Methylotuvimicrobium sp. KM2: one gene and its partner. The protein of the gene in region 2 binds, or shares a complex with, the protein of the main gene of each other region. Links are inferred from orthologs where the notes say so. Each region holds a gene or a part of one and is shown on either strand. Other genes may lie near its edges.

The links.
Region 1: the proteins of cgtA (region 2) and WJM45_RS16160 are in contact, whole or in part, in a crystal structure (PDB 8BFT), measured with the Escherichia coli proteins. The link is inferred for Methylotuvimicrobium sp. KM2 from one-to-one orthologs.

Annotation. Positions count from the first base shown.
Region 1 is NZ_CP150634.1:3,851,098-3,865,992, forward strand. What follows is about bases 6,342-9,287. They hold WJM45_RS16160 (glycosyl transferase family protein), read left to right. Parts: upstream 6,342-7,292; coding sequence 7,293-8,282; downstream 8,283-9,287. Other genes in these bases: cyoE (heme o synthase), read left to right, coding at 6,399-7,286; WJM45_RS16165 (PilZ domain-containing protein), read right to left, coding at 8,353-8,910; WJM45_RS16170 (hypothetical protein), read left to right, coding at 8,982-9,104. Also shown: WJM45_RS16125 (protein-glutamate O-methyltransferase CheR), read left to right, coding at 1-788; WJM45_RS16130 (chemotaxis protein CheD), read left to right, coding at 769-1,365; WJM45_RS16135 (chemotaxis response regulator protein-glutamate methylesterase), read left to right, coding at 1,638-2,744; 16S rRNA (guanine(966)-N(2))-methyltransferase RsmD, read right to left, coding at 3,071-3,634; WJM45_RS16145 (pitrilysin family protein), read right to left, coding at 3,639-4,937; WJM45_RS16150 (pitrilysin family protein), read right to left, coding at 4,937-6,298; WJM45_RS16175 (transglycosylase SLT domain-containing protein), read left to right, coding at 9,466-10,050; WJM45_RS16180 (FKBP-type peptidyl-prolyl cis-trans isomerase), read left to right, coding at 10,324-10,743; WJM45_RS16185 (DUF2802 domain-containing protein), read right to left, coding at 11,032-11,409; WJM45_RS16190 (hypothetical protein), read right to left, coding at 11,561-11,734; WJM45_RS16195 (chemotaxis protein CheW), read right to left, coding at 11,792-12,268; WJM45_RS16200 (chemotaxis protein CheW), read right to left, coding at 12,535-13,275; WJM45_RS16205 (ParA family protein), read right to left, coding at 13,275-14,078; flagellar motor protein MotD, read right to left, coding at 14,218-14,895.
Region 2 is NZ_CP150634.1:4,433,427-4,448,199, forward strand. What follows is about bases 11,950-14,773. They hold cgtA (Obg family GTPase CgtA), read right to left. Parts: upstream 13,966-14,773; coding sequence 12,934-13,965; downstream 11,950-12,933. Other genes in these bases: proB (glutamate 5-kinase), read right to left, coding at 11,950-12,947; rpmA (50S ribosomal protein L27), read right to left, coding at 14,069-14,326; rplU (50S ribosomal protein L21), read right to left, coding at 14,347-14,658. Outside these bases: WJM45_RS18650 (PAS domain S-box protein), read right to left, coding at 1-664; WJM45_RS18655 (IS110 family transposase), read left to right, coding at 756-1,772; WJM45_RS18660 (PAS domain-containing protein), read right to left, coding at 1,991-2,866; WJM45_RS18665 (hypothetical protein), read right to left, coding at 3,255-3,962; WJM45_RS18670 (flavin reductase family protein), read right to left, coding at 4,323-4,805; nadC (carboxylating nicotinate-nucleotide diphosphorylase), read right to left, coding at 4,807-5,637; 1,6-anhydro-N-acetylmuramyl-L-alanine amidase AmpD, read left to right, coding at 5,669-6,211; lspA (signal peptidase II), read right to left, coding at 6,890-7,363; ileS (isoleucine--tRNA ligase), read right to left, coding at 7,380-10,205; ribF (bifunctional riboflavin kinase/FAD synthetase), read right to left, coding at 10,221-11,150; rpsT (30S ribosomal protein S20), read left to right, coding at 11,514-11,777; more of proB, read right to left, coding at 11,826-11,949. UniProt on the Escherichia coli protein: An essential GTPase which binds GTP, GDP and possibly (p)ppGpp with moderate affinity, with high nucleotide exchange rates and a fairly low GTP hydrolysis rate.

The DNA of each region.
Region 1 (14,895 bases), 590 kb from region 2 along the record:
GCTTCCAGCGCTTAATTTACGAGCACGCAGGCATCTATTTAGCCCCCGAAAAAAAAGTCATGGTTGCCGGAAGGCTCGCCAAACGCCTGCATTTTCACGGACTGACTAGCTACGGGGAATATTTTCGATTACTGAGCAAACCCGAATTTGCCGATGAATTTCAAATAATGGTTAATTTTTTAACCACTAATGAAACATATTTTTTTCGCGAACCCAAACACTTCGAATTTTTGCGAACAACTCTTTTAAAATCTTGGCAAGGAGAAAATTTTAACGCCTGGAGCGCGGCTTGTTCATCAGGGGAAGAGGCTTACTCGTTGGCTATGATTCTGGCGGAGACATTGGGTCGAAAGAGATGGACTATACTAGGTTCCGATTTGAGCACGCGCGTACTCGACATTGCTCGAAACGGCATCTACCCGATGGCCCGCTTGGAACAAATGGACCCCGCCTTACTAAAAAAATACTGTTTGCGGGGCGTGCGCTCGCAAGAAGGCTTTTTTCGGGTTGACGAGTCGTTGATCGACCGAACGCACTTCGAGCAAATCAACCTGATGCAATCGCTACCTAACCAGCTTACCAAACACTTCGACCTGATTTTTTTACGCAATGTTTTGATTTATTTCGATCAAAATACCAAAAAAGCGGTTGTCGAGCGCATAATCAAAGCACTGAAACCGGGCGGTTATTTTTTCATCAGCCACTCCGAAAGCCTGCATCGGATAACCAGCGACCTGGAAATGATCAAACCATCGATTTTCAGAAAAAATGATCGTTCAACCTTATAAAGAAACTCGCCGCGTGATTATCGAACCCGGCGAGTACTATGTCAGTACCAGCGGCGAGTTAATATCGACCTTGCTGGGTTCTTGCGTCGCTGCATGCCTCTTCGATCCGGTCAACAAAATAGCGGGGATGAATCACTTTTTACTCGCCTATCAGCATCATTCCCGAAGCCGTCCGATTATCGAAACCGAGGAAGGCCGTTACGGACTTTATGCCATGGAGCTTTTGATCAACGATATGATGAAAAAGGGGGCAAAAAAATCGCGAATTAAAGCCAAATGTTTCGGTGGCGGCAATGTACTACACTTACGTAGCGACAAAACCGATAAACTATCCGTCGGCGAAGTCAATATCGAATTTATCAAAACATTCTTGGCACAAGAAAAAATACCGATACTGGCGGCGAGCTTCGGAGGCACGGTAGGCCGTAGCATTCATTTCGTCAGTAGCGATTTTTCGGTATACGTCAAAACCATTGAAACCTCGCTCACACAACAACTGGAAAAACAAGAGCGCTCTTTTTGGAAAAAACGCATTGATGCACAAGAAAAAATCAAATCGGACGTGGAATTTTGGTAAGGCTATGTTTGCGTTAATAGTTGAAATTAATACTATGCGAATGCCGAAAAGACTGTAGAGTACACTGTGCGTACCACAGGAGATCCGCCCGTAGCTTAACGTGCTCTCATGGGTTCCGTTGTGCCGACATTAGGTACGCATAGCGTACCCTACAATTCGTTTTGAGTTTACAAGTGTTTCCGGTAGTGGGGGCAACTATTACCGCATACTTAGCCTTTGGTAAGGCGGCTCAACCGATTTATGCCCAAGCCCTTAATATAAAAATGCAAAGCATGAATATCATTAAAGTTTTCATCGTAGACGACTCGGCCGTCGTTAGACAGGTTCTCACACAATTGTTCGAAGGCACTGCCGGCATCAGAGTTATCGGATCGGCGCCCGATCCGATTTTTGCCCTGCAAAAAATGGAAAAAGAGTGGCCGGACGTAATCGTGTTGGATATCGAAATGCCGCGCATGGACGGCGTAACTTTTCTCAAGAAAATCATGCTCGAACGCCCGACTCCGGTCGTCATTTGCTCGACGCTCACCGAAAAAGGCGCCGAAGTGACGATGCAGGCAATGAGTGCCGGAGCGGTCGACATCATCACTAAGCCTAAGGTCAACCTGCGCCACTTCCTTGAAGAATCCAACACGCTGATTATCGATGCAGTGAAAGCCGCGGCCCATGCCCGGGTTGGTAAAATAAAAAGCATGCCTTCAAACACCGAGCCCAAACCGAAACAAAATGCCGATGCGGTCATCGCCCCTTCACATTTAAAGCCCCTATCGGAAACGACCGATAGGGTGATTGCCATTGGTACTTCGACGGGCGGAACTCAGGCCCTGGAGTTTGTACTGACCAAGCTCCCTCGAACCTCGCCGGGACTGGTGGTTGTACAGCACATGCCCGAGGCATTTACCGCTGCCTTCGCAAAGCGGCTTGACGGCCTTTGCCAAGTCTCCGTCAAGGAAGCCGAAACCAACGACCGGGTCATTCCCGGACAAGTTCTGATCGCCCCGGGGGGCAAACACATGCTAATGCGCCGTAGCGGCGCACAATATCGCGTCGAAGTCAAGGACGGGCCGTTGGTCAGCCGGCACAGGCCGTCCGTGGACGTTTTATTCCGCTCCTGCGCCCAATCAGCCGGCCCGAACGCCGTCGGTATCATCATGACCGGCATGGGCGACGACGGCGCGAAGGGTATGAAAGAAATGTTCGATGCCGGCGCGTTCACCGTCGCGCAAGACGAAGCCTCCTGCATCGTATACGGCATGCCCAAGGAAGCGGTGAAACTCGGCGGCGTCTCCAAGACCCTGCCTTTACATTCGATACCTGAACTTATCGTCAATTCTTCAACCGGAACGCCTTTGGGCAAAACTTCGAATACGGCGGAATGAATATCGGCAAATAAGCCTTAATCCTGAATTCGGCAGTTTAACCATGAAGGACATGAAGTTCATGAAGGATTCCAAGAACTTACCAAATCCTTCTCGCTAACCTTTTTGGTGAGCGAAAGTTCTATACAAACGCGTAATAAGCTATTGAATTAACTTCCTATTCTTCATGATCTTCATGGTGAAATGCTTTTTCTAGGTTAATTTAGGCTATGCTCGCGTTAATAGTTGAAATTAATACTACGCCAAGTTGATGTAGGGTACGCTGTGCGTACCTCAATAGACTCGCCCGTAGATTAACGTGGCCTCATGTGTGCTCTGCACCGACATTAGATACGCGCAGCGGACCTTTCGTATAATCGATAGGCGACCTCGCCGGCCGTTTTATCTTTCAGAAGCCGCCAGTTTTCGGGCATGCCGGTGAGATCGAGCCCGATTTCCGTTTCCAAGTAGATTTTAGCCTGCGCGGACAACCAGCCCTTATCCTCGAGCCATTGACAGGTTTGCACAGCGAGACTTTTGCCAAACGGCGGGTCGAGAAAAACCAAGTCGAACGATTCGACGTCACCGGCCAAATAACGGAAAACATCCTGATTGACGATTTTGATTCGGTCGGTCGATAAAATAACGGCATTCTCTTTTAAATGCCGGCAAGCCTGTGGGTTGTTTTCGACCTGTACGACCGATTTTGCGCCTCGCGACGCCGCCTCGAAACCCAACGCTCCGCTGCCTGAATAAAGATCCAGGCAACGGCTGCCATAAATATCGCTTCGCAACCAATTGAACAAGGTTTCCCGAACTCTTGCCGGCGTCGGGCGCAATCCCGGTGCGTCGGTAAAACGCAGATTGCGACCGCGCCATTCGCCGGCGATGATTCTTAGCTTGTTTTGCACGGATTTATTGCGCTTCGCCGACGGTAATTGTTTGCAATAGCTCCGAATCGACCCGCCGCTGAAACGCGTCCTTGATCGCATCGACGGTCACTGCATTGACCTTCTCCTGGAAGGTATCCAAATAGTCGAGCGGAAGATTATAAAAACCGATCATTTCAACATAACCGATCATTTTGCTGTTGGTATCGAAACGCATGACAAAACCGCCGGTGATGTTTTGTTTTGCGGCTGTGAGTTCTTCCTCGGTCGGCCCGTCTTTAATAAATTCGGTCAAGGTTTGATTCAAGACTTCCAACGCTTTGTCGGCTTGATCGGTCCGGGTTTGCAGGCCCATCGCAAAAGGTCCTTTGCGATACATCGGTGCAAAATAACTGTAAGTGTTATACGCTAGACCTCGTTTTTCCCTGACTTCCTCGAATAATCTCGAAACCAGCATGCCGCCGCCCAGTATGTGATTGCCGACAAATAATGCGAAATAGTCGTCGTCATTGCGATAGGATCCCGGCAGACCGCTCATTACATGAGTTTGCGCGGAAGGAAACGCGATATGTTTGCGGCGGCCTTGCTTGGGCATCGCCACTTCCGGTAATTCGGCGGGTTTTTGTCCGACCGGTAATTTCGCCAACAATTTCTCGGCGGTTTGTTCAGCCTGTTTACGGCTCATATCGCCGACGATGGCTACCATCGCATTGGTAACCACATAATATTTGCTATAAAAGCTTTTAAGATCCTTGGCCTGCAAAGGTTCTACAGTCTCAATTTCGCCGGCACTTGGATGCGCATAGGGATGTTGTCCGTAAACCGCTTTATAAAAGGCAATATCGGCCAGTGTTGACGGCGAAGATTCGCGATGTTTTAAACCGGCCAACGTGCGCTTTTTTTCGCGCTGAAAATCGGCTTCCTCAAAGCGCGGTTGAGTTAGGATGGTTTGCATCGTTTCGACCGACTTATCGAACAGTTTCGGATCGGTCAAAGTCCGTAGCGACAGCCAAGCCATATCGCGGGATACGCCGGTTCCGAAACGGGCGCCGACGCTTTCGAAACGCTGTGCGATTTGATCGGCATTCCATTCGCCGGCGCCGGTATCGAGAAGCCCGGAAGTCAACGCGGCGATCCCGAATTGCTTGCCGTCGCGGGCACTGCCAGCATCAAAAGTCACCCGAATATCGGCCATCGGCAGATTTGGAGCGGGTACGAAATACACTCTAGCCCCCTGTTTGGTTGTCCAGTGTTCGATGTTTGCCGCAGCCCAAGAGGCCTGTCCTGTCAGCATCAATAACAGACTGATCAAAGCGATACGCATTATTTGCTCTCCTTAATTTTTTTATTGCCGGTTTGTTCAGCGATTGGTTGCGGCACTAAATAGGCCACGCTCAAATTGTTATCGGTAAAATATTTTTTAGCGACTTCTCGGACTTGTTCGGCGGTCACCCGATTGACCTTGTCGACATATTCGTCGGCTTTTTGCCAACCTAAACCGACGGTCTCATTGATGCCCAGTTGCATGCCTTGATAAAACATCGAGTCGCGCTCGTAGGTGGCATTCGCGAGCACCTGCGCTTTGATCCGCTGCAATTCTTCCGGTTGCACCAACTCATACTTGAGTTTTTCGATTTCTTCCTTTAACGCCGCTTCCAATTCTTGGTGACTCTTTCCTTGTGCAGGCGTCGCGTCAAACATAAACAATTCATCGAGTCTGGAACTCAAGTTGTAGCCGGCCCCGGCCGCCACAGCGATCTGTTTGCCCCTCACTAATCCGGATTCCAAGCGCGCACTGCTGCCGCCGTCCAAAATACCCGCCATCACTTCCAATGCATAGGCTTCCCACTCATGCTCGGCCGTATTCAGCACAGGGACTTTATACCCCATGACCAGATACGGCAGTTTGTCTGGCAAATTGACGATCATGCGCCGTATGCCGAGTTGTTCGACTTCGGTTTGCGGCTTCACCGGCGTAATGTCACTGGGCTTGAGCGGTCCGAAATATTTTTCGGCCAACGCGAACACCGCTTTCGGTTCGACATCGCCGATCACGACCAATGTGGCGTTATTCGGCGCATACCATTTTTGATACCAGGCCTCGAGATCGGCAATCGTGTAGTTCTCTATGTCTGTCGGCCAACCGATAATCGGATTTTTGTAGGGGCTGTTCGAATAAGCCAGTGCGGCGAAATGTTCCTGGATTTTGGAGCGAGGCTTATCGTCGGTGCGCATCCGACGCTCTTCGTAAACGACTTGCAGTTCCTTTTGCAATTCCTCATCCAGCAGTTTGAGATTACGCATCCGATCGGCTTCCAGTTTGAAACTGACTTCTAAACGGGATTTTTCCATCGTCTGGAAATAAGCCGTATAATCGCGACCGGTAAAGGCGTTTTCATTGCCGCCGTTGGCCGCGATGATTCGGGAAAATTCGCCGGGTTTGAGCTTGTCGGTGCCTTTGAACATCATGTGTTCAAGCATGTGAGAAATACCGGTAATGCCGCCCGGCTCGTAGCTGGAACCGACTTTGTACCAGACTTGGGATACCGCGACCGGCGAACGGTGATCTTCTTTGACCAGGACTTTTAAACCATTGTCTAAAATCCGCTCATGTACTTTAACCACCGCTTGTGCCGGCAACAAAAACATACCGGATAATACCGCACTCGCAATTTGCAACTTCATAACATCCTCTCTGTAGTAAGGTTAACGCGTCCGACTATTTGATAAATCAATAGTTCACTGTATTCTATAGCTTAATATAAATGTTGGAATATTTTCGATAATGACTAACCCATCCGCCCTACTCTCCTGGCGTGACTATCTTGAACTGTGCAAACCGAAAGTAGTTGCCTTAATCGTTTTTACTGCTGTGGTCGGCATGTTGCTGGCCGTGCCCGGCATACCGCCCATCGACACTTTGCTTTATAGCACCGTTGGCATCGGACTCGCCGCCTCGTCCGCCGCGGCGGTTAATCACTATCTCGATCAGAATGCCGACGCTCTAATGGGTAGAACGCAAAACCGTCCATTGCCGAAAGGCTCGTTGCACTCAGTGAATGTCATCATTTTCGCATCGCTACTCGGCCTATTATCGATGCTTCTATTAGGCCTTTTGGTTAATCCGCTGACTGCTTTTTTAACGTTATTGTCACTGATCGGTTATGCGATCATCTATACCGTCTATCTAAAACGCATGACGCCGCAAAACATCGTGATCGGAGGCGCGGCCGGCGCAGCGCCTCCGGTTTTGGGGTGGTGCGCGATGACCGGCGAAGTGCATCCTTATTCGTTGCTATTGTTTTTAATCATTTTCGTTTGGACACCACCGCATTTTTGGGCACTGGCAATCGCCCGCCGCGAAGAATACGCGAAAGTTAAAATTCCGATGTTGCCAGTCACGCACGGCCCCGAATTCACAAGACTGCAAATATTACTGTATACGGTGCTACTCTTATTGGTGACATTGCTGCCTTATTTAACCGGCATGAGCGGGCTGATTTATCTCTCCGTTGCGGTTCCCCTGGGCCTCGGTTTTATTTATTATGCAGTTTTGATGATGCGCCACAAGGACGACCGAACGGCAATGAAAACCTTCGGTTTTTCCATTATTTATTTGATGCTGATGTTTGCCGCGTTATTGATCGATCACTATGTGGTAATTGGACTGTAATCTGCCATGACAAGACAAGAACATCCTTTTGCTCACTATATCCGCATTCTCGGTAAAGGCAAAAAAGGCTCGCGCCCGCTGACCCGCGAAGAGGCCTATCAGTCGATGCGCATGATTTTGACCGGCGAAGTGCTGCCCGTGCAATTGGGCGCATTTTTGATGCTGTTGCGGGTTAAAGAAGAAACCCCTGAAGAGTTGGCCGGTTTCATTGAAGCCGCCCGCGAAACCTTTAGTCGTTCCGACGACGAATCTCCCGCCGACCTGGATTGGTCTTCCTACGCCGGCAAACGACGCCACCTCCCCTGGTTTTTGTTGTCGGCATTATTGCTCGCGGAAAATGGCATCAAAGTCTTCATGCATGGCGCCGGCGGCCATACCGAAGGCCGAATATATACGCACGATGCTCTGAAATACCTCGGCATCGAGCACGCCGCCTCCTTGCAAGAAGCGCGGCAACAACTCGAAGAACGGAACTTCAGTTATTTGCCGCTGGAATACTTCTGTCCGAAACTTCATGAAATCATCGAATTGCGCCCGATCATGGGCTTGCGATCACCGGTACATACGCTCGCCAGAATGTTGAATCCTTTTAATGCCAAACACAGCATTCAGGCGATTTTTCACCCGGGTTACCGGCCGGTGCATCAGGAAGCGGCCTTATTACTGAATGACCCTCATGTCGCGGTATTCAAAGGCGAAGGCGGCGAAGTCGAACGCAACCCCGACGCCGATTGTTTGGTGCAAAGCGTTAAGCATGGCGAATTATACGATGAGCAATGGCAGAGAATATTCGAGCGTCGCCATGTTAAATCCGAAACACTCAACCCTAACCAGCTCGCTGCAGTCTGGCAAGGCGATATCGTGGACGAATACGGAGAAGCGGCCGTTATCGGTACCGCGGCGATTGCTTTGAAGCTGCTAGAAAAAGCGGACAGTCAAGAACGCGCTATAAAGATGGCCGAAGATTTTTGGCGGAGCCGCAAGCCGTTTGGATGATGACTCGCGGAGAAAACCGCTTGAATAGATTGCAACGACTCCCTTTTGATTGAAAAAACCGTTTAAGCAGCTACCCTTTAACCATACCCGGATTATGAGGGGAAAACCTCGGGATACCTTCAACAAAGGTTTTTTCCAAGTAATTGTATTCCAAACCTAATAAGGTATTCCCGTCCTGATAATTCACCCATACGACCTTAACTTCGCCGAGAAGGTCGAGTCTTTTAAAGTTAAACGCGGCAATTGCCCCAGGCTCCACGTCAATACGCTCCGGTAACGTAACCATTAAGCCGTCTACCGATACATTAATCGTGTTGAAATGGTAATTATGGCCGTTAAGAATTATGAGTCCCGGCGCCTCCAATTTTTTCCTGTAAGCATGCCTTGCATAAAACAAGTTTTCTACATCGTGCTCGACATTTCTGAAATCCAACGCCAAATAAATCCGACCATCAATTATATCGGCTCGAACGATTTCGGCTTCGCCGGCAAGCCGCATTTCTTGCAGGTAGATATCAACGATAGGCGATATCTTTATTGTTTTGAACAGATCTTCAACATCATTAATGCGTTCATGATCGTCCAATTCAGCCAACAGACCGGTGATTGAGATATTGCTTAAGGTCATCGGAAGTTCTTCCCCATCCAGATAAATTAATCCATGGGAGGTTAGTTTTTTCCGATAATGGCGTTTTTCGTATGGCATTGTTAACCTACATTACATTCATTACATTTTTGTACGACTTCGTTATTGAAGACATGGAGTCGAAAGAAACCGGTATCTATACCTTTATCGCTCTTCAAATTTCGGCAGTGCCTTAAGAGGCGCCGGCGTGTTCGGTCGATTTTTACTCCTCGCTAAACACACCTATCGCCCCCGTCATTATTCACACCCCTATCGTTCCAACGCTCTAGCGTGGGAACGATAATTGACGGGGAACTGAACAGTTACTCTCACCCTTGTTGATTTTCAAATTGGGGACTTGCTGACAATAACCGTAAAATAAACAACGCTATTCTCTATTTCCAAACCGTAAAGGGCAAGTATTATGCTCTTACAATGAATATTAAATAATGACTAGTGTAGACTAATATTTATATTTTTCGCTTCGAACCTCGTCTTTCAGAATTTGATTGTCTATTTTTTATGCTGCTATCCATTAGATCGTTAAAAATAATTTTAATGGCTACCTCGTTTCTTATTTTACAAGCCTGTACCACGGCTCCCCCTAAAAACACAGAAAACATTTGCGAAACTTTCAGAGAAAAAAGCAACTGGTACAAACACGCCAAAACCTCTTATCAAAAATGGGGGGTACCTATTCCCGTTCAAATGGCGATCATTCATCAAGAATCTCGCTTTGTTGCCGATGCCGCCCCGCCAAGACGGAAATTATTAGGTTTCATACCTTGGTTTAGAAAAAGTAGCGCCTATGGATATGCTCAAGCACTGGACGGTACTTGGGGCGACTACATGAAACATAACCGTCGCTGGAACGCTGACCGCGAAGACTTTGCCGATGCAGTCGATTTTGTCGGCTGGTACAATCACATGAGCTATAAAAGACTCGGATTAGCTAAATCGAACGCTCGGCAACTATACCTGGCCTATCACGAAGGTCATACGGGATACCGGCGCCGAACGTTTTTGCAAAAACCCTGGCTACTAAAAGTTGCCGATAAAGTCGACCGCAAAGCCCGTATTTACGATTCGCAATTAAATTCATGCTGGAACGAATTTGAAAGCAAGAGCTGGTTTTTTTGGTAGACTATATTGCTTGTTCACAGTTGCGAACAAGCGACATCACCGGCAAAAAAAGGACAAACCGGTGTTGGAGTTAGAAGGCGCCAACCTACTGACATCCGAGCAAGAAAGATTAACTATTTTATTGGGATTAATAAACAAGCTTCTTGCTTTTTCTCGCGACTTCTCCAAAAATGGATGCAATTCCTTATAACTTACGACAGGAGGAAAAAATCTGTGACTAAACTGCATATCCGCGTTTTTTCAGTTTTTACCGCTATTATCATAGGATTTACGATGTTCTCAATGGCCAATGCGACCACCCCACAGGAAAATAAAGAAGCAGGCGAAGCCTTTCTTGCCGAAAACGCCAAAAAGGCAGGCATAAAAACCACGGCGAGCGGCCTTCAATATGAAGTTCTGAATGAAGGAAGCGGTGCCACGCCAAATGCCTCCGATAATGTTACCGTTCATTACAAAGGCACCACAATTAGCGGGGAAGAATTCGACAGTTCATATGGCCGAGGCGAACCCGCCACATTTCCGTTAAACCGAGTCATTGCCGGCTGGACGGAAGGACTGCAGTTAATGAAGGAAGGCGCTAAATACCGTTTTTACATACCCTCCGATTTGGCTTATGGCGAACGCGGCGCCGGCCGTGCAATTGGCCCTAATGCCACACTCATATTCGATGTTGAACTGATCAAAGTTCAATAAAGTCAAACGTCCCGTGTGTTTGGCAAGAATGTCGGCAGGTATTGCCGACATTCGAAGTAGCCAGCTGTATATCAACCCATCATCTATGTACCTACTCTCACGGAGCTTGGCAAGTCAAAAAATTTGCGGTGTTTCGAATAACCCGCCCTCGCGTGACGAACACCGCGTATCATTTCGCAATTCACCCTGAGTCACCAGGTACGCGTAGCGTACCCTAGAATTCACTTTGAATTTCTAAGTGCTTAAGGTAGTGGCGGGTATTTTCAACTATGATCGAATACAATGCCTTTATCTAGCCCCATGCAAACGAATCAATAGCACGGCCTCATCACGACTAATTCCGAATTTTTGTATCAATTCAGCCGCGTCTGCGCCGCTTCGCACCTTTTGAATGATCGCGTGATAAGGCTTCGCTTCTTCCTCTCTTTGTTCAAAGTCGTTGATTTTTTCGGTTAATTCCTTGAGTAATTCAGCCGTCTCGGCTAATCGATTATCGACGCCGACCGATGCCGAACATAAACCGACAATATCCAAATTATGATTATTCAGATGTTCCGCCAAGGCTCGATAGTTGCGTTTAAGCTTAATATGATCGACTGTTAACCATACCAACAAAATCGACATAACGCTCAGTACGGCAAGACCGGCATATAAAATTTCATTCATCAAATAACTTCGTCGATATGCTGAGCAGGCCCTGTATCGCCTTGCTGCTCCGGTTTTTTCTGGTTCCCACGGTCCTCCGTGGGAACCCATACCTTGGTTTCCGAGGCAAGATCAGTATGCATTCCCACGCTGGAGCGGCGGGAACGAGGAATCAAACAACTTCGTCAATGTGTTGAGCAGGCCCCGTATCGTCTTGCTGCTCCGGTTCAGAATCCTTTTCCTGCTCGTTTTGTTGTTTTTTCTTATCCGGTCGATCTTCGTCATTAGTGACTTTAGCCGGTTTAATAACCGGATATGTCGGTACTATCGGTTGTATTTCGATCATGACCGCCTCTCTTAGCCGCGGCTCAAGGAAGTTGATGTTTTCAGGTTACAATTAACTTCAAAACATATCCAATTCCGCTTTCTCTTCATCGCTTAAAAACTTATTTAGGTCGACTAGAATCAATAATTCATTATCTCGACTAGTCACCCCTTGAATATACCTAGAAGTTTCTTCATTGCCGACGTTCGGAGCCGTTTCAATATCGGACGATCTCAGCTCAACGACTTCGGCAACGCTATCGACCAAGATGCCGATAATATGCGATTCGGTTTCGATTATGACAATGCGCGAATTATCGTCGGTCTCCTTCGACATCAAACCAAATCGATTGCGCGTATCGATCACCGTTACGACATTGCCTCGCAAGTTGATGATGCCCAGCACATAAGACGGCGCACCGGGAACCGGAGCGATTTCTGCAACCCGCAGCACTTCCTGCACTTGCATGACATTGATGCCGTACTTTTCATCACCGAGACGAAAAGTTACCCATTGCATCACCGGATTGTTTTGTTTTGTGTCAAATTCACTCATTCGCGATCACCGCTTCATTATTCAAAGTTATTATTTTTTGCAAACCGTATCCGCCCAACTACTAACCCTTCACTCTATAAAAAGAATATTGTCCACGAAACACACGAAAATCACGAAATTTAAAAACTATAGTTACGCACAACGTACCATTTCACAAGTCTTCCGTAGAATCCAAGCCTAAAAAAGGTAAGCGATTCGCCCCTGGACGCTGGAGCGTCCAGGGCTGCGTTCCCACGCTGGAGCGTGGGAACGATAACCTTTATCCTTTAACCTTTCTTCTTTCCCCTTTCATCTTTCATCTTTCTTCGCGGCGTCAACTGCTCGACATCGATCACGGCGGTCAATTCCTCGATTACTGTTCCAATCAACCATGGCCGCTGCTTACGATGGGTTCGCCAACGAACTTGCTCGGGGCGCACTTTGCCGATCGACAGAAGTTCATCGCAAGCCAAGCCCCAATTGCCATCCTGGGTAATTAACATACTTTTAAAAGGCTGCTCGATTAAGTTTCGTTTATTCGCATAGCCTTTTCCTAAAATCAATTGCCCGGAATCGAGAATACCGATTTTTCGTTCCTGGTCTTCCAGCAAACCGATAAACCACGAGGGTTGCCCAGGAATTTTAGTAATCGTCTTATCGAATTTAATGGCTCTGGATAACTCAACCAAAGGCGTTGCCAGTATGAGCTGGCCTATTCTAAAAAATAAGGCTTGGAATTCATACTGCGCCCAAGACGGCATAACCGCAAGCGGCATGGTAGGCTTTGGAACCAATTGCAGTTCAACCAAGGCCGACGTCTTGGCAATGGTCTCGCTTTTTTTCTTTATTTTTGATTCGACATGTGCTGTCGGTTCGGGCGCTTTTGCCTTAGGTGCCGATGGCATAGTCACCTCGGCTTCCTCAGTCGGCATTTCCTCCAACAGGGTCTTTAAATAGCTGTCGAGAGCCAATTCCTGGTGAATAACCTGTTGCTCGATATCCAATTTGTTATCGCTAAGACCCTTCATTAAACTGCCGCCGTTTCTTTGACAGTTTGATTATCATGCAATAACAAGCGATCCAGCAAGGCCGAGTAGGCCTCCACGGCTTTCGATTCCGGCCAATAAATCGATAGCGGAATCCCTTGCGTGCTGGCATCCCTGATTTTTGTATCGATCGGTATGATCGAATTCCAAAGATAATCCGGATATTGCTGTCTCAACACCCCAAGGCTTTCTTGAGCGGCGCGCGTTCGTTTATCGAACATCGTCGGTACAATCGTGTATCGAGGCGCATGCGTACGTGATTTATAAACCATATTGAGCGTATGCATCATGCGCTCAAGCCCCTTGACAGCTAAAAATTCGGCTAACACCGGCATAATTAATTGCTGACATGCCGCCAGTGCATTAATCATCAAAACGCCGAGCATTGGCGGGCTATCGATGATGACGTAATCGTAACGACCGGATACCTTGGCTAAGGCATTATTGACTACCAATCCCATACCGCCCATCGATGCGACTTGTCGGTCCAACGTTGCAATCGCGGTCGCGGCCGGCAACACAAACAAACCGTCGAATTTAGTTTCTACAATATAAGGTTCGGGCCCCGCGTTTTTCTTTTTCAAACTGGCATCATGAAAAAGATTGTATACGCTAGCCTTGACTTCATCGGGATTCATTTTGAAATAACTCGTCAATGCGCCGTGCGGGTCTAGATCGACCAATAATGTACGAAATCCCCAGGAAGACAATAAACCGCCGAGCGTAACGACGGTCGTCGTTTTGCCTACACCGCCTTTCTGATTGGATACCGTCCAGACCTTCATAAAATGCCTTTCAACTTAAATTCATTAGCTAAACCGCAAAAAATCGGTTCTCGAAGATTTTCCTGTTCCCACAGTCCTCCGAAGGAACTCATAACTTGACCGCCAGAGCAAGTAGGAACAAAGAAGGATATACCCACCACTATGGGGAGCCTTGAGTATTATTCATTTCAGCTTCGGTAACCGGCGATATATTCAGTAACTTCGCTCTTTCTTCGTCATCCGCGCCGTAACGAGCAAAAGCATGCGACATCAACACCACCACAACCCTTCTATTTTGAAATCGACCTGCCTCGCTACTGTTATCGGCTATCGGATGAAATTCTCCATAGCCGACCGCCGACAATCGTGACGGCGCTATCTCTTCGTTGACGAACTCCCTTACTACGCTAGTCGCTCGCGCCGAAGACAACTCCCAATTGGATGGGAATTTAACAGTACTAATCGGGACCGTATCGGTATGCCCCTCGACATGAATGACATTCGGCATGCGTCTGACAATTTCCGAAACTTTTTTCAAAATCGGTAAAGCTTTTGGCGATAACTCAGCCTCGCCGCTCGCAAATAACAGTTCGCTATTCATTTCTAGCTCGATCCAAAAGTCATGTTTTTTAACCGCCACCAAATCCTTTTCGATAAATGGCGCCAAGACTTCCGACATTTGTTCGGATGCTTCAATCAAATTGCGACGCTCACGGAGGATTTCCTCACTAAGCTCATGCTTTTTTTCAACCTCTTCCAAAGTCGGATGGGGTAGCTCGATCGGTTGAACTGTCATCGGCTCTTCACCGATTTGGATCGGCTGCACCACGGTAAAAGG
Region 2 (14,773 bases):
GGAACGCATCTCGCCAAGCTTGCAAGGTGCGCGCGGACTCGGCAATGGTTTGATGAATATGATCGAGATCGTCGGGGTGGGTGCGAGCGAAAACAGGGCTAAAATCCTCGGCTACAACATCGGGGCTGATCCCATATAACGATTCGAACAATGGACTGGCATAAGGCATGCTTGCCGAGCCATTAGGACGTAATCGGAATGAACAAATGACTCCAGTCACCGTTGCGGCAACCTTGGTTAATTGATCCTGTAACCTTATCCGCTCCTTCATGGCCAATTCCGCACTCATGCGCTCGGTCACGTCGCGCATGATCACGGTAAAGGTTTTCTCGCCGTTTATCTCGCACTTGGAAATGGAAGCCTCGATCGGGAACTCCTCGCCATCGGCTCGTATACCCCTAATAGAGACGAGTTCATTTTTTATTCGACGAGCAATTCCTGCCTTATCGAATCCACGTATATATTTACCATGTGCGGCTCGGAACCGCTCGGGAATAAAACGCTCGATAGTCCCGCCGATGGCGTCATGCGCCGAACAGCCGAACATTTTTTCCGCTGCGGAGTTGAATAGTAAAACGCGTTGACCGGCGTCGATTGTAATGATTGCGTCGATAGCCGACTCGACTATATCGGCATAGCGCTGCCGACTGTCCAGCAGCGCCAATTCGTTGCGTTTACGATGATGATATGGACTCCTCTCACTCTGTTGGTGTCAAATAGCACCTTAGTAAAAAACAAAACAAGAGGAGTCCGAGATGAATACTAGCGTAATTGGTTTAGATATCGCAAAGAACATTTTTCATCTGTATACGTTGAATGCGGATAATAAAGTCATCAAGAAAAAACTCAAACGGGCGCAAGTCTTGACCTTCTTCGCCAATTATCCGGTCAGCACGATTGGTATCGAGGCGTGCGGCAGTAGCCATTATTGGGCTAGAGAATTAACTAAACTGGGCCATGAAGTGATGTTATTGAACGCGAAGTTTGTCAAGAGCTTCTTGGTCGGCAACAAGAATGATTTTAACGATGCCCAAGCGATTTTTGATGCGGTCGGCCGGCCCAATAAGCGGGTGGTGGCGATCAAAACCGAGGTACAGCAAGATATGCAACTGCTTCATAATCTACGCCAGGATCTGGTCAAACGACGAACTGCTGTAGTGAATCAGATTCGTGGAGCCTTGCTGGAGCGCGGCATTGCCATTCACAAAGGGGTCGATCAAGTCAGAAAACAATTGCCTGATATTTTAGAAGATGCCGAGAACGGACTGACGGCGCTGTGTCGAGAGCTGATTGCGGAGCAAGCTGAGCGGTTGAGAGAATTGGATAAGGTGATTAAGGAGCAAGACAAACGGCTGGGCAGGCTCAGTCAAGCCGATGCATTAAGCCGGCGCATGCTGGATGTTCCCGGGGTGGGTCCGATCACCGCCACGATTGTGGCATCTGATATCGGGGACGGCAAAGGCTATACCAGTAGCCGAGATTATGCGGCGAGTCTGGGCCTGGTTCCCGGGCAGCATAGCAGCGGCGATAAACCCCGCTATCTGGGGATCAGTAAGCGGGGTAATCGTTATATCCGAACCAACTTAATTCATGGTGCCCGCGCGGTGGTCAAAAACTGTGCTGGCAAAACGGATCAACTCAGCCGGTGGCTGCAGTCGCTGGTCGAGCGACGCGGCTTTAACAAGGCCGCGGTTGCCCTGGCCAACAAAAACGCCCGCATCTTGTGGGCAATGACCACGAAAAATGAAGCTTATCAAGGGGCGCCTGCCTAACGCGGGCATTGGGCCGGGTTATCCACCCTTTGCCCACCGGCTCCCAGCTAGAGAAGAGAGCTCGGAGCCCGTGGACAAAGCGTGGATAACCCTGATGAGTGAGATTGATTTAACCGAGTACACAAGATTGCGGAGGCAAGTAGACAATCAGTGATGACAACAACAGGTCAGACCGGTGCTTTTACAACCCGTTATACCCATAGGTTCTTAAGAAACCGTTACGATGGTTGAGGAATAAGCGCGCGGATAGATTCATCAGGAGTCCTGAGGCAATAAAGCCTCTGTTGAGAGACCGAATATATGGCAGCAATCTTGATCTCTGTTTTGACATCATTTTTTGAAAACTTGGCTTGCAATAAACGAGGAGTCCATATATGGGTAATATCCTGCGTGGTCCCGAACCCGCCCAGCAAATTACCCTTTTTATCGTATTCCAGCCAAGCCTTTTCTCGAACCCACTTCACTGCGCCATCTACCAACAAACGGTGTTCGATATCATACGGTTCGCCGCGTAGCCCTTCTCGCCACATTCGGTCGACATAGTCTCGGTCTTCCGGATGCACGATGGCTAGAAAAGTCTGATAAGTCTTCGGCGTGCCTATCGGAATACCGAAAATACGGTGATTCTCGTCGGACCAAATTAATTCGTCACGTTTGATATCCAGCCGCCAGCTACCGATTTGCCCGACCGTTTGCGCACGATCCAAATCTTGTCGACTTTCCCATAGCGCATGGGTAAGCCCCCTATAAAAGCTGGTTGTCGCGACCATGACCAATGAAACGAAGCAAAAGGCTGCATTTAATATCAATAGATCGTCAAATTCGGTCTTAGCCGGAAACAATATCAGTGCATTGACAGCGATCAATGATAAAGCCATCGCAAGAAAACCGGGGTTCTTCCCTAACCAGAAAGAGACCAGATTAATCCCGAAAGCAAATAACAAAAATGCCGCCCGCTCACCTATCTCTGGCAAATAAATGGTCGCGAATGTCGTGGCGATAACGACCAGTACTGCCAATCCAAATCGCAACACGGCAGGTTGATCGCCTAAATTAAAGAAAATTGTTTGGATTTTACATCGCTCGTAGGTCATCGGCTCTTGTTGTCAATGCTCATTGCTGCGCGTCATGTTACGTCAAACCAAGCAATCGGTATTGGCTCAACGAATCAACCATCATCCTAAAGATCATGAAGGTCTGGCCATCGCTCCGGCAAATGAAAGTGCGGGGGTGTGGCGGAGGGTGCGGTCACACGCCCGACAGGACGCCACTTGATCTACGATTGGCATATTTTTATCATGGCGTTAAAAACATCAAAATTGCCTTATTGATCGAAATAAAATGGCTGCCGAACTAGTAGAGGCTTTTTGCTGATCGGTAAATAAGCTAGCCAAGTCAGGGAATGAACATCAATATCGCTATAAGTCATCTTTTTAATAAAACAGCTAACCCCTCGAGTTTATTGAAAACAATGAACCTAGACTAGGTGTCGATCGCGCCTTTGATTGAGTTCTTTGTCAGTAACTTACCCTGTTCAAGTATTGATCCAATTTCTTCAAATTGAAGGACATTTCTATCGGCCGATAAAATAAAGTCGGCCAGCGCAGTGATTGCGAGCCAATTTGACCTATCATTGATAAAACTAAATGCGTCCATGAAGAGCGCCTTGAGTTTTCTCTCTCTTAGATCCCGAGTCACAATAAAGCAATCAAGATACTCGTTGACTAGCTCCAAATCGGATGATCCGCCATAATATTGCAGCGCCTCGATATTCACTAGCCGAGAATTAATGGGCTCATTGTCGCGCAATGCGATATATCTGGCTTCGGCCAACGGTCCAACGAGTAAATTGATAATATCGGCTTCGAAAGCACACTGATAAGCAAGCTTTTGTGCATTAGAAAAGTATTTTGTGGTTTCGTGAAACGATGTTGCTATCGTATGAATCAAGCGGCCGCCTTCTACTTTAGCCATATAGCGAGCCGATCGATCTCCTAAACACTCGGATGACTGAAAGTCGGTATTTAACGGTTTGACACATATCTGAAAAAAAACCGGCGGCAGTCCTTTCTGTTGGTTGCCCAAATGTATGGCGGCGGCATGGCCCGCTTCATGGAAAGCGATGTTACGGCTAATTTCTCTATGGGATTGTGAAGATGCGTCCTTAAGATTAAAGGTGCGATTCATCATGGTGAGCCCTCTCTTAAGATATAGGATTATTCTGTTTTATCGGGGGTTTAGTATTTATGAATCGTCATCCGAAATCTATACGTATGAATATTTACAAAGCGTATGGATACTTACAAACGGATGTTTGGAGAAAAAAGGGGTCAGGTTAAATTATTAACCTTATTCTAACACTCATGAAGGACTGGCAATTGCCTCGACAAATGAAAGTTCGAGACGACGCGGGGAGGGTGAGGGGTAATTTGAGGCTTCATCAAGCCGGTAAAAGTGTTGTCGACCGTCGTCCTTCGACTCGGCTTAGCACGAACGGTCTACAACACATGCCAACTGCTATTTTTAGGGTTATACTTTTTTCTGATGACGTTATTTGTCGTATAGCTCGCTGCTGCCATCCATATCGCCGGTCTGACTATAGAGCATTGAAGGACCGCTTCTAAGCATCGCCGCGTCGACGACCCTCAGCACAGCGATGCGATGATCGCCGGCATCTGTGAAATGACTGAGCTCGCAATCGAAATAGGCGAGACTTTCTGATAATACCGGCGCGCCGGTTTTCTCCTGCTGCCAAACGTATCCCGCCATTTTATCGGGCGCGGAGCGACCGAAATGCTCGGTCATAATCATTTGATCCCTGCCTAGAACATTGACCGAACAGCATTTGCCGGCCTCAAGGAGTCGATAAGAATAATGCTCAGGATTGATGCTCAACGCCAGCATGACCGGGGAGAACGACACCTGCATGACCCAGGCGGCGGTAAAGGCATTGGTTTTTTCGCCGTCCCGCACGCCGATCACATAAACGCCGTGACTGATTAGCCGGCATAAATCCGCTATTTTTTCGCTCATGTCAATTCACCAGGTTGATACGCATCGACAAATCGATCGCTTTGATATTTTTGGTCAATGCGCCGATCGAAATAAAATCGACACCGGTTTCGGCAATTTTTTTAACGCTTTTCAGATCGATATTACCCGAAGCTTCCAATCCGACTCGGCCGCCGTTAAGCTTAACCGCAGTCTTCAAATCTTGAAGGCTGAAATTATCGAGCATGATACGGTCCGGCGCGGCAGCAAGCGCCTGTTCAAACTCCCGAAGGTTCTCCACTTCGATTTCGACCGGCAGTTCGGATATTTCGCGTGCCATTTGCACTGCTGCGGCAATCGAGCCCGCCGCAATGATATGATTTTCCTTGATCAAGATGCCGTCGAATAGGCCGATCCGATGATTAACGCAACCACCGCAAACCACTGCGTATTTTTGAAGTTTTCTCAACCCGGGTAGAGTTTTACGCGTATCGAGGATACGGCACTCCGTCCCGGCTACCGCATCGGCATATCCTCTAGCTTGCGTCGCGGTTGCTGACATTGTTTGTAGAATATTTAACGCACTTCGTTCGCCTGTCAACAAGGCACGAGCATTACCCTGCAAACGACATAGCACAGAATCCTTAGAGACCTTATCACCCTCGGTGACTAGCCATTCGACATGGACATTTTCGTCCAGGAACCGGAACACGGCATCGAAACAAGCGTGTCCGCACAAGACCATGTCTTCACGCGTGATGACTTCAGCTCGAGCGTTTTTATTTTCGGGAATGATTTGCGCGGTAATATCGCCGGTACCGATATCTTCTTCGAGAAAAAGTTGGATTTGCTCAATAATGGACGATTGGTTCATACTTTCGTACTCCGAATAATTATAAAACCCCATGAAACTCACCAATCACTGTCTCGATGATTGTAAGCAAAGGCCTTCACCGAATCATGACGAACGCCCCGACCCCGACGATATTTCGCTGGTTGTGATACATTGCATCAGCTTACCGCCCGGCGAATTCGGCACGCCGCATATCGACCGCTTGTTTAGCAATACATTATGTCCCGGCGATCATCCTTATTTTCAAGACATTCATCAAATAAGAGTCTCGGCGCATGTGCTAATCCGAAGGACCGGTGAAGTCATACAATACGTCCCGTTCGATAAACGCGCCTGGCATGCGGGCCTTTCAAGCTTTCGAGGCCGCGAACGCTGCAATGATTTTTCAATCGGCATCGAGCTCGAAGGGACCGTAACGTCTCCCTATACCGACAAGCAATATGAGCAACTCGCGGCAACGCTCAAATGCTTATTTGCACATTATCCGAAATTATCCAAACAAACGCTAACCGGACATAGCGATATTGCACCAGACCGCAAGACCGACCCGGGCCCGTCGTTCGATTGGGATAGACTGTTCGATTTGTTAACGTAGAGTTCGCTTCCGAGAACTCTTTCGAGCGAGCAGATCTGGATACTCATCGACAAGGTACGCGTAGCGTACCCCATACGCATCAAACTAAAAACGGCTAACCCGCATCACGCTCTTGTTCTCGCGCAGGGGCGCAGAGAGTTTTTCTCTCTCCTAAGCTCCAGCCCTCATTGTTATACATAAGTCATAAATTATCCTTTTGCCATCTTAGCCAATGTGGCCTCGATACACTTTATTGTCACTTAACACTCTCGGCCTTCCCTCACCTAACGCTAGGTGAGGGACGATCAGGGGATCGCTCCCACAGAGCATCCGCCGCCCGCTGTGGGAGCGACGCCTTCGTCGCGACTATCGAAGCCGCTAACGCTCATACACCAAAAGGCTTTTCGGACGACACGACAACCTAGCGCTCGGTCGCTGTTTTTTGCACAATAGGAATATTTATACTTGTGTATAACGGCAAGAGCTCCAGCTTGGGAGTGTCTACCCTCAAGCTCCGCTTGCCGGGTGACATCAAGCAGAGCTTGAGGGTATGCATTCCCAAGTTAGAACTTGGGAACGAAATAACACCGTTAGTTAAAGTGTTTTCTCAGCGCCCCTGCGCGAGATAATTTTCACGCTCTAAGTTAATTTTAGCGACATCCTTAGCTTGATGCGTAGGTAGCCGTACCCACCGTTTTTTCAAGAGGCTTCGCCTTTTTTGCCCAAACCGAAAGACTCGGCAATCATCAACGCGACACCGATCGTGATCGCCGAGTCGGCGATGTTGAACGCCGGCCAATGCCAGTCTTGATAATAGACATCGAGAAAATCGATCACATAGCCGTAGGCGAGTCGGTCGATCAGATTGCCGACCGCCCCGCCGAGTACCAAGGCCAACGAAACCGCCAACAGGGTTTCATGCCGCTTGAGCCTTGCCAACCACATCGTGATCACAATGCTAATCACGAAAGCCAACGCGGCAAAAAACCAGCGCTGCCAACCGCCGGCTTCGCTCAAGAAGCTGAATGCCGCGCCGGTGTTATGCACATAGGTCAGATTGAAAAACGGCAGCACTTGAATCGATTGATAAAGCTGCATGTTTGCCGCTACCGCCAGCTTGGTAATTTGATCCAGAATCAGCACGACAAACGATAACCAAAGCCATTTCAACATTCGACCCGTCCTTAATTTAAGCGAAACGTCTGACTTCGCCGTCGCCAACGATATTCTCGACGCAGCGTCCGCATAATTCAGGATGATTCGGATCGACGCCGATATCGGCGCGTTGATGCCAGCAACGCACGCATTTGGCATGCTCGGATACCGAGACCTTTATCTTTAACCCTTCCAACTCGGCTTGTACGGCATCATCGGGACTCGACGCCAACTCTTGAACCGTTGCCGCCGACGTAATAAACACAAAGTGCAATTCGCTCTCGAGTTGTTTCAATACCGGGAAGTAACACTCGTCGGCATACAAAGTGACCTCGGCATTGAGGGATGCGCCGATCGCACCGGTTTTGCGTATCCGCTCCAATTCCTTGCTAACCGCTTCGCGCACGGCCATTACCTTTGACCAGAAAGCTCTGTTCATCGGAGAATCTTTGTCCAACTCGAAAAGCCCTTGGTACCAGGTCTCGAGAAAGACCGATTGACTGCGCTGCCCCGGCAAATAGTGCCAAATTTCGTCGGCGGTATAGCTGATGATCGGCGACAGCCAGCGGCTTAACGCTTCGGCGACATGATACATCGCGGTTTGCGCGGACCTACGCGCCAAACCGTCCGCTTTCGCTGTATATTGACGATCTTTAATGATGTCGAGATAAAAACCGCCGAGGTCGACGGCGCAGAAGTTATGCACTTTTTGATAGACTTGGTGGAATTGATAGCTTTCATAAGCGGCAACGACCTCTTGCTGCAAACAATAAGCGCGGTCGACGACCCAGCGGTCCAATGCCAACAGTTCGTTCGCCGGAACCGTATGAGCTGCCGGATCGAAACCATCCAAATTGGACAACAAGAAACGAGCGGTATTACGCAAGCGCCGGTAGACATCGGAGGTTCTTTTCAGAATTTCGTCCGAGACATTCATTTCGGCGCGATAATCGGTCGCCGAAACCCACAGGCGCAACACATCGGCACCCAAGGTTTTCATGATCGTTTGCGGCGCGACGACATTGCCGCTCGATTTAGACATTTTTTTGCCGTCCGCATCGACTGTGAAGCCGTGCGTCAATACCGCCTTGTAAGGCGCGACACCTCGCATCGCGACCGATGCCAAGAGGGACGATTGAAACCAACCCCGATGCTGATCCGACCCTTCCAAGTACAAGTCTGCTGGAAAATCCAAATTCTCCCTGGCATCGAGTACGGCATAATGCGTCACGCCTGAGTCGAACCAGACATCGAGCGTATCTTGCATTTTTTCATAATGTTCGGCATCGGCACCGAGTAATTCGACCGCGTCCAATTCGAACCAGGCATCAATGCCTTTTTGTTCAACGCGCAAGGCAACCTGTTCGATCAGAGCTTCGGTATTCGGATGCAAGTCGCCGTTTTCCTTATGCACGAATAACGCAATCGGTACGCCCCAGGTACGCTGACGCGACACGCACCAATCCGGGCGTCCGCCGACCATAGCTTCGATACGAGCCTGTCCCCAATCCGGTATCCATTGGACCTTGTTAATTTCCTCCAATGCCTTATCGCGCAAACCGTTTTTCTCCATCGAGATAAACCATTGCGGCGTCGCGCGAAAGATGATCGGCGTCTTATGCCGCCAGCAATGCGGATAACTGTGTAGCATCGATTCGTGATGCACCAGCTTGCCTCGCTCGGCCAACACTTCGAGCACATGATCGTTCGCTGTGAAGACATGCTCGCCGGCAAACAATTCGGTATTCGGCAAGAATACGCCGTTGTCGCCGACCGGATTGTCCACAGGCAAATCGTATTTTAAACCGACGACATAGTCTTCCTGACCATGCCCGGGAGCGGTATGCACGGCGCCGGTGCCCGCCTCGATCGTGACATGATCGCCGAGAATCACCGGCACTTGCCGTTCGTAGAAAGGGTGCTGTAACAGCAAATTTTCCAGCGCATCGCCTTTGCAATAGGCGATCACATGATACTCCTCGATGCCGTAACGGAGCATCGCATCCTTCATCAAGGCTTCGGCCAAGACCAGCCTTTCCTTCGCGCCGTCTTTTTCGCATTGCACGACCGCATATTCCAATTCCGGGTTCAATGCAACAGCTTGGTTGGCCGGCAAGGTCCACGGCGTGGTCGTCCAAATCACCACCGAGAGCGGGCCTTCGCCTTCGTGCTCGGGCACATGATGACAGCGCGCTAAAAATGCGACTTCATCAATGACCTGAAAACGCACATCGATCGCCGGCGAATGTTTGTCTTCATATTCGACTTCGGCTTCGGCCAGCGCCGAACCGCAATCGGTGCACCAATGCACAGGTTTAGCGCCTTTACTGAGATGACCGTTTTTGCTGATCTTGCCGAGTGCGCGAACGATGTCTGCCTCGAACTTGTAATTCATCGTCAAATACGGGTTATCCCATTCGCCCAATACGCCCAAGCGAATGAATTCGCCCTTTTGCATCTCGACTTGCTTAGCCGCGTAGTCGCGGCAGGCATTGCGGAATTGAGCCTCGGAAACTTTGCCGCCGGCCTTGCCGACTTTCTTTTCGACCATCAGTTCGATCGGTAAGCCATGACAATCCCAACCCGGAACGTAAGGCGCATCAAATCCGCTCAATGACTTGGACTTAACGATAATATCTTTCAGAACTTTATTGACCGCGTGACCGATATGAATCGCACCGTTCGCATAAGGCGGGCCATCATGCAGAATGAAGCGAGGGCGCCCGGCAAATTCTTCCCTGATTTTCTGATACAGATCGATGTCGTTCCAAGCCGCCAGCCGCTCCGGTTCGCGTTGCGCCAGATTGGCCTTCATCGGAAAATCCGTTTTAGGTAAATTCAGTGTAGTTTTATAATCCATCGTCGTTAACTTGAGTTAAATCAGTAAAATTTTTTTAGCTTCGGCCACATCGTGGACAATTTGCGCCTTTAGTTCTTCAAGCGAAGGAAAACGCATTTCATTTCTTATTTTCTTCTTGAAATGCACTTCGACATAGTTTCCATAAATATCGCGATTGAAATCGAATAAATGGGTCTCCAAAATCACCTTCGAATCGCCACCCACGGTCGGCCGGGTACCGACATTGGCGATGCCGGGAATTTCCCGCCCATCGATGCCGGTCATGATAACCGCGAATACGCCCTCGATCGGTGTGTTTTTGCGCGATAACTGAATGTTCGCGGTTGGAAACCCTATCGTGCGCCCTATCTTATCGCCATAGGCCACTCGACCACAAACCGAATAAGAACGCCCGAGCATGCCGGCGGCATAATCCAGGTCGCCTTCACCCAAGGCATCACGAATCATCGTACTACTGACCCGATGCCCATCTATTTGATAAGAAGGTGTATCTTCGACCTGAAAACCGAACTCACAGCCCTTTTCCTTCAACATCGCGAAATTACCGCGCCGCGCCTTGCCGAAATGAAAGTCGTCGCCGACCACGAGATATTTGACATTCAGCCGTTTCAGCAAAATATCTTCGATAAAATCCTCGGCCTCCAAATCGGCAAAGAAGCGATTAAAACGCAGTATCAATACTCGATCAATGGGAGATACCGAAAACTGAATGATTTTTTCCCGTAATCGAGTTAGACGCGACGGCGCATTGCTACCTTGAAAATATTCCAAAGGCTGGGGTTCGAATATCAAAGCGACCGACGGCAAGCCCATTTTCCGGCCTTGCCGTGCCAATTTGTCGATAACCGCCCGGTGACCTAAGTGCAACCCGTCGAAATTGCCTATCGTCAGCACACAACCTTTCGGCATAGGTTCAATGTGAGCCAATCCTCTTATCAATCGCATGAATACATCTTGCTGGAAAAACAGCAAATTCTAACATTATCCGGTCGCATGTGACCGACAAATTACACCCCAATCATAACAACAATTGCCGCGAATAAAATCCTCAACACAAAACACCAGCCGTTGCCGCCGGATCGAAAAACTCATCGGTAGCCGCATCGACTCCAAAAAGGCTGGCAATCAACATATCTCTAACGAAACCCAAAATATGCAAAAGCATCGTCATAACCTGACGATTATTGTTGTTTTAACAACCTACCTGCCCAAAACGACTATTTCTCGCATTATTAAAAATTGACAATAGTAGCGCTACGCAAGATAATATGCGGTCTTATTAACTCACCCTTTACGAATCGATACACTATGGCTAACACAGCACAAGCAAAGAAGCGGGCGCGACAAGCGGAAAAAAGCCGCATTCGTAACGCTGGACAACGCAGCAATCTGCGCACCTTCATCAAAAAAGTTCTGACTGCGGTCAACGCAGGCGACAAAGAAAAAGCGCAAGCCGCTTTTCAAACTGCGGTTCCCATCATCGATTCCGCAGCCAACAAAGGACTGATACATAAAAACAAAGCCGCACGCAGCAAAAGCAGATTAAACGCCAAAATTCGCGGACTTGCTTAATCGATAAAAAAGCCGAAAGCAACGCCCTTCGGCTTTTTACCCTTCCCCTTACATTACCACCATATTGTCACGATGAATCAATTCCTCATCGTCCGCATACCCGAGAATACGCTCAAATTCCGAACTTGGTCTTCCGACAACCTTTCTCACATCTTCCGCACTGTAATTAATTAAGCCTCGCGCAACCTCCATCCCTTGCGCACTCACGCAAGAAACCAATTCACCTCGCTGAAACCCGCCGATTACGTTTTTTACACCCACAGCCAACAAGCTTTTGCCTGCATCCCTTAAAACCTTTACCGCGCCGTCATCCAACTCCAAACGCCCCTTGACCTGCAGCTGCCCGGCCAACCAACGCTTTCTCGCCAATAACGGCCCAATACTCGGCACCATGTAAGTACCAACCGGCTTACCCGCCACGATTTCAGTAATCACATTCTCCGCCACACCAGCGGCGATCACTGTGGCTGCGCCGGAACGCGAAGCCAATCTTGCCGCTCGCACCTTGGTATACATCCCCCCTCGACCAAGCCCGCTCCGACTTTCGCCAGCCATGATATCGAGACTGACATCATTCACATTGATTTCCGAAACCAAACGCGCAGCAGGATCGACACTGGGATCTGCTGTAAACAACCCCTGCTGATCGGTCAAGATAATCAACAACTCGGCTTCAATCAGATTCGCCACCAAAGCACCTAATGTATCGTTATCGCCGAAACGAATCTCTTCGGTCGCCACCGCATCGTTCTCATTAATAACCGGCACGACACCGAATTTGAGCAGCGCCAACAACGTGCTTCTCGCATTTAAATAACGCCGCCGATCCGACAAGTCATCATGCGTCAACAAAACCTGCGCGGCATGCAATCCGTGTTGCTGAAAATTATTTTCAAAAACACGAACCAACCCCATTTGCCCCACCGAAGCCGCTGCCTGCAATTCATGCAATGTTTTCGGACGAATTCTCAAGCCTAAACGAGCCATACCCTCGGCTACCGCCCCCGAAGACACCAAAATCACTTCGATTCCGCGCGCACGCAAACTTGCCATTTGCTCAACCCAAGCCGCAATTGCCTCCTTGTTGAGACCTCTCCCACCAGCGGTCAATAAAGAACTACCGATCTTGACCACTACCCTTTTCGTTTTAGCAAAATCACTTCTGCTCACTGTCGCTCCGCCGCTCTTCCAAAAATCTCATGATCGCGAACATCAATTCACGCGTTCCTTCACCCCGCAAGGCCGAAACCTTGAACACGGGCCCTTGCCATTCCAATTCGTCGACAATAGCTTGGCAATGCTGCTCCACCGAATCGGATTCAAGCCTATCGATTTTATTCAGCACCAACCAACGCGGCTTATCGGCCAAATCATCGCTCCACGACTTAACTTCTTGCATGATCTTACGCGCCGAAGAGACCGGCGAATCCATCGACTCATAAGGCATCACATCGATCAAATGCAGCAATAACCCGGTGCGCGACAAGTGCTTTAAAAACTGCAAACCCAATCCGGCACCTTCGGCCGCACCCTCGATCACACCGGGAATATCGGCGATAACGAAACTGCGCAAATCATCGACCCTAACCACACCCAAATTCGGATGCAAGGTCGTAAACGGATAATCGGCGACTTTCGGACGAGCCGACGACACCGCCCGTATCAGACTGGATTTACCGGCATTGGGCAAACCCAAAAGCCCGACATCGGCAATCAAAGTCAACTCCAGCTTGAGCATCCGATGCTCGCCTGGCGTCCCTTTCGTCGCCTGCATCGGCGTACGATTAATGCTGCTCTTGAACCGCGTATTTCCCAGACCATGAAAACCGCCTTGCGCGACCAGCAAGCGCTCACCCGCCCTGACCAACTCACCTAAAACCTCACCGGTTTCAGCCTCAGTCACCAAGGTTCCGGGCGGCACAAGCACCAAGCAATCCTCACCTTTCTTACCGGTACAGTTGCGGGCCATGCCGTTTTGCCCTCGCTGCGCCCTATGCACCGACTGATAACGAAAATCGACCAAGGTATTGACGTTTTCGGCGGCTACCAAATAGACACTACCGCCATCGCCTCCGTCGCCACCATCCGGCCCGCCTTTCGGAATATATTTTTCACGGCGAAAACCGACGGCGCCATTACCGCCGTCACCCGCTTCAACCCGAATCACCGCTTCATCAACAAATTTCATCGCTTACACGCCGCATCTTCATCCGTTCACAAACAAAAAAGCCCCACCTTGAAGGGCGAGGCTTTTCATCAAACACTGCTTGCCGCGAATGCGGCGCAAGGTCTTATGCAGCAACAATACTGACAAACTTGCGTTTATTAGGTCCTTTGACCTGAAAAACGACCTTGCCCTCTGCCGTTGCAAATAAAGTATGATCTCTACCGCAGCTAACATTATCGCCCGCATGAAATTTAGTGCCGCGCTGACGCACGATAATATTTCCCGCTTTCACGACTTGGCCGCCGAACATTTTAACGCCCAAGCGTTTTGCATTGGAATCGCGACCGTTCCGAGTACTACCACCCGCTTTCTTATGAGCCATTACCTTACTCCCGAAATAATTTAAGCAGAAATGCCAGTAATCTGGACTTCTGTGAAATACTGACGATGCCCCATTTGCTTCATATGGTGCTTACGTCTTCTGAATTTAATGATCTTGACTTTTTTGTGTCTACCTTGAGACAACACAGTCGCTGTAACCTTGCCGCCTTCAACATAAGGCTGACCGACTTTTACAGCATCACCCGACTGAACCATCAGCACTTTATCGAATTCAACGCTATCGCCGGTTCCCAGCTCAAGCTTTTCTATTTTTAAGGTCGCACCCTCTTCAACCCGGTACTGTTTTCCACCTGTTTGAATTACCGCATACATCCGCGTCAGCTCCATCAAGCAACTATCTGTTAAAAGTAAACAGACAATTATATTTTTAAAAAAAAGTTACGTCAAACTTATATCCAACGAACTATTCGATTGCAACGCATAAAAT